DNA from 2 places in the Anthropogastromicrobium sp. genome. Region 2 is predicted to be linked to the other one. Evidence: a T-box and tRNA genes for the amino acid it is inferred to sense, from the RefSeq annotation. Region 2 holds a T-box; the other holds one or more tRNA genes.
What was found. A T-box is a leader RNA that pairs with one kind of tRNA and senses whether it is charged. The one in region 2 lies ahead of leuS (leucine--tRNA ligase), so its partner is inferred to be a tRNA-Leu.

Region 1 (2,206 bases), on a different contig from region 2:
TCAGCTGCCTCGTAAGTCATAACTGAAATACCCATCTCATGCGGCTTATATACTCTCATGAACTCTGTAATATCAGTGAACAGCGGAAGTGCCTTCTGATCAGAATCCTTCTTTCCCATAAACACAATTGCAGGGCGTGCACCCTCTGGAATCTCCTCTCCCGCACGGAAGGTCTTTCCATCCTTCTCCATAACTGTCGGTGCCATAAATTTAGCGTCACATACTTCAAAGAATACATTGTTAGCTAAAATCGTATAAACCTTTAACTTTTCTTTATCATCCTTAAATACAGATGCATCAGGATTCTGTGCCATAAACTGTGCATGCTGAATTAATGCCGCCTGCAGCTTTCCATTACAAAGATCCTGCTTCTTCTCATCCTTCTTCTGATCCATCTCTGGCATCACATCAGAACGCTTTACGATCATCGGATGATTCATGTTGTCAACAATCACCTGCTCAATGCCCCAATAATACAGCTGAGCAAAAAACGGAACAATTACCTGATTTGGCAGCTTCTGATAAATCAGATGCATTCCACGATCTTCCTCAAGTTTCTTAAGTGCTCTAGTCAGGTTATCCTCTGTTGAAAACAGCCATACATTTCTGCCCGGATCAAGATACGGATACTTCGGTCTTTCTGTAAATGCAACATACAGTGTCTCTGCTTTCTTAATCGCATCGACAACGCCCCAATAAATAATCTGCTGCTTAATCGGGAAATGAATTGCCTTATATTTCTCATCTTTTTTTGCAATCTCTGTGTTGAAGTAAATATAAGTAAGCTCGTCCAGGCTCAGATCTGCAATCTCGTCATCTGGCATTTCCTGTGATACGACGAACTTTCTAATTAATTCACTTTGACGTTCTTTTTCTATCATGGCTGTGCTACCTCTCATTCTGCCTGCTGTTGTTTTTTACGAAGCACAATATACAGTACCACTATATATTGTGTCCAATTTTGTTTTCATCGGCATAACTGTAGTTTATTGTAACAGGAAATGCGTAAAACTGCAAGTCTTATTGCTATTTTTATCAACTTTTTGAAAGTTTTGAAAATTCTTGTTGACAAAACGATATTGTTATGATATTATACTTCATGCATTGGGGCAAGCGTCACGATGTCAGATTGTGAATAGCAAGCGGGCGTGGCGGAATTGGCAGACGCGCTAGATTTAGGTTCTAGTGTCAATGACGTGCAGGTTCAAGTCCTGTCGCCCGCACTGTTTTCATAATAACCAATGCAGACAAGTGTATTTGCAGTTGTGGCGGAATTGGCATACGCGCATGATTCAGGTTCATGTCCATGTACTTGGGTAGGGGTTCAAGTCCCCTCAACTGCACTCCTTGGCAGGGGCGAGAGGATTGCTTTTCGAAAGAAAAGCAGTCCTCTTTTTCTTTGTTTACAGCTTTGTCTTAAAGAAAGCACAAATCTCATCCCATATCTGCTTTTGGAAGAAATGGATATCTGCATGATCTGCATTTTCAATGGAAAGCAGCGTCACATCACAGCCTGCCTTTTCAAGCTCATCGTGAAGTTCTTCTCCCTGTCCAAACGGCACAGTATGATCATTATCTCCATGAATAATTAAAAATGGCGGCGCATCTTTTGTTACAAAGCTGACCGGGCAGCACGCTAATGCTTCTTCTGGATGTCTCATCACATTTTTTCCTAAAAGAAGTGATTCTGGTGCTGCTGCACACTGCTCTGGATCGCTGTACAAAAATCCGCGAAAATCTGTAGGCGGATACCATGGGCATGCAGCCTGTACGGCACTTGAATATTCCAAATTTTCTCCAACATCATAAATCGGATCATCTGCCAGGGCTGCCATACATGTCAAATAGCCGCCTGCCGACTCTCCCATAACACCTATACGATCTGGATCAATGCAAAAACGTTCTGCATGTGCGCGCAAATATCTAATTCCTGCCTTTACATCCTGCAACGGTGCCGGATACTTTGCCTCGTTGCTTGTGCGATATTCTACCGATGCAACAACAAATCCCTGCTGTGCAAGGTTAGACAAATAAGCCAAATGCGCAGAACGATCCATCTGAATCCATGCTCCTCCGCAGATCCACACAACACATGGATACTTTTTACCAGCATCCTTTGGATAGATGAGATCCATCTTTAAATCTCTCATCGTGTTTCCAAACCAGGCATCCACTTGTGTGAATGTGATTCCTGTTACTACACAAA
Region 2 (2,206 bases):
AGGGTACACTCGCAGGTTATCCAGTAGTTGGCTTAAAAGCAACACTTGTTGATGGTTCCTATCATCCGGTAGACTCTTCAGAGCTTGCATTCAAGATGGCTGCAATTCTTGCTTACAAGAAGGGCTTTGCAGAGGCAAATCCAACGATCTTAGAGCCAATTGTATCAGTTTCCATCACCGTTCCGGATGAACTTGTCGGTGATGTTATGGGTGACTTAAATAAGCGCCGCGGCAGAGTACTTGGCATGGATCACGTAGCAGGCGGCAAGCAGATGGTAACAGCAGATGTGCCAATGGCAGAGATGTATGGTTACTCCACCGATCTTCGAGCAATGTCAGGTGGTATGGGCGAGTTCTCCTATGAGTTTGCAAGATACGAGCAGGCACCTCAGGATGTCCAGAAGAAGATTATTGAGGCAGCTGAAAAAGAAGAGCAGTAACCAACAATCTAACATTAAGAGTTTTGAAAGAAAGAGGGGGTTGACAAGCCCCCTTTTTCTATGGTATTGTAAAAAAGTGAAAAAAATGCAATGACAAGGAATAGTAAGCAGGGGAGAGCTTCAGAGAGCTGCCGGTAGGTGAAAGGCAGCAGCTTATAACTGCCGAACTGACCTTAGAGCACCGGTAGGGAAACGTCATTATATAAAGACGGAGTAGTTGGCGGCGGGTATTCCCGTTATAGAAGATCGAGGGCAAGGCATATGGCTGCCTTGAAATAGAGTGGTACCGCGAAGTCTTTTCGTCTCTATACAAAGAGAAAGAAAGGGCTCTTTTTTTTCATAAGAAGAGACCCGGAAAGGAAACACAAAACACAATGAACAAGAATTACGATCCAAAAGAAATTGAATCAAAATGGCAGAAGGTCTGGATGGATGAGAAGGCATTTGCCGCAACAGATGACTACACCAAGCCAAAGTATTATGCGCTGGTTGAGTTCCCATATCCGTCAGGACAGGGACTTCATGTAGGTCATCCGCGTCCATACACAGCACTTGATATTGTTGCCAGAAAGAGAAGATTACAGGGCTACAACGTACTGTATCCAATGGGATGGGATGCATTTGGTCTTCCAACAGAAAACTACGCAATTAAGAATCATATTCACCCGAAGATCGTTACAAAGAATAATGTAGCTCGTTTCAAAAATCAGCTGCAGTCTTTAGGTTATTCCTTCGATTGGGACAGAGAGATTAACACAACTGATCCGAATTACTATCACTGGACACAGTGGATCTTCTTAAAGCTGTACAAAGCAGGCTTGGCATATAAGTCAGAGATGCCTGTTAACTGGTGTACTTCCTGTAAGGTAGGTCTTGCAAACGAGGAGGTTGTAAACGGTGTATGTGAGCGCTGCGGAAGCCCTGTTGTTCGTAAGATGAAGAGCCAGTGGATGTTAAAGATTACCGAATATGCAGATAAGCTGATCGATGGTCTTGACAGCGTTGATTATGTTGAGAAGGTAAAGGTTTCTCAGAGAAACTGGATTGGCCGTTCAAATGGTGCAGAGGTTGATTTCTCAATCGCTGGTGCAGATGATAAGCTTCGCATCTATACAACACGCCCGGATACTTTATTTGGTGTAACATACATGGTAGTATCCCCGGAGCATCCATATCTTGATAAGTATAAGGATCAGATTTCCAACTGGGATGAGATTGTTGCATACCGTGAGGAAGCAGCAAAGAAGTCTGACTTCGAGCGTTCTGAGCTGGCAAAGGATAAGACCGGTGTTGAGATCAAGGGCTTAAAGGCAGTTAATCCGGTAAATAAAAAAGAAATCCCGATCTGGGTTTCTGATTATGTACTGATGAGCTATGGTACTGGTGCAATCATGGCAGTTCCGGCTCATGATGAGAGAGACTGGGCATTTGCAAAGAAGTTTAACCTTCCAATCGTTGAGGTTGTAGCAGGCGGAGATGTTCAGAATGCTGCATTTACTGATGTTCAGACAGGAACACTTGTAAACTCAGGATTCCTTGATGGACTTGAGGTTGCTGATGCAAAGAAGAAGATCATTGAGTATCTTGAAGAGAATAAGATTGGTACACCAAAGAAAAACTATAAGTTAAGAGATTGGGTATTCTCAAGACAGCGTTATTGGGGTGAGCCGATCCCGATCGTAAAGTGCGAAAAGTGTGGATATGTTCCGTTATCAGAGGACGAACTGCCGCTGGAGCTTCCAGATGTAGAAAGCTATATGCCGACT

Region 1: it encodes a tRNA-Leu, which carries the amino acid that the T-box ahead of leuS (leucine--tRNA ligase) is inferred to sense. The anticodon was not compared.

Annotation. Positions count from the first base shown of each region.
Region 1 is NZ_JAXWCK010000030.1:18,816-21,021, reverse strand. It holds gene WJP93_RS06810 (enhanced serine sensitivity protein SseB C-terminal domain-containing protein) at 1-881, opposite strand, end outside; tRNA gene WJP93_RS06805 (tRNA-Leu) at 1,143-1,223, shown strand; tRNA gene WJP93_RS06800 (tRNA-Leu) at 1,260-1,343, shown strand; gene WJP93_RS06795 (alpha/beta hydrolase) at 1,404-2,206, opposite strand, start outside.
Region 2 is NZ_JAXWCK010000036.1:54,730-56,935, reverse strand. It holds gene WJP93_RS08355 (elongation factor G) at 1-440, shown strand, start outside; T-box leader at 522-750, shown strand; gene leuS (leucine--tRNA ligase) at 815-2,206, shown strand, end outside.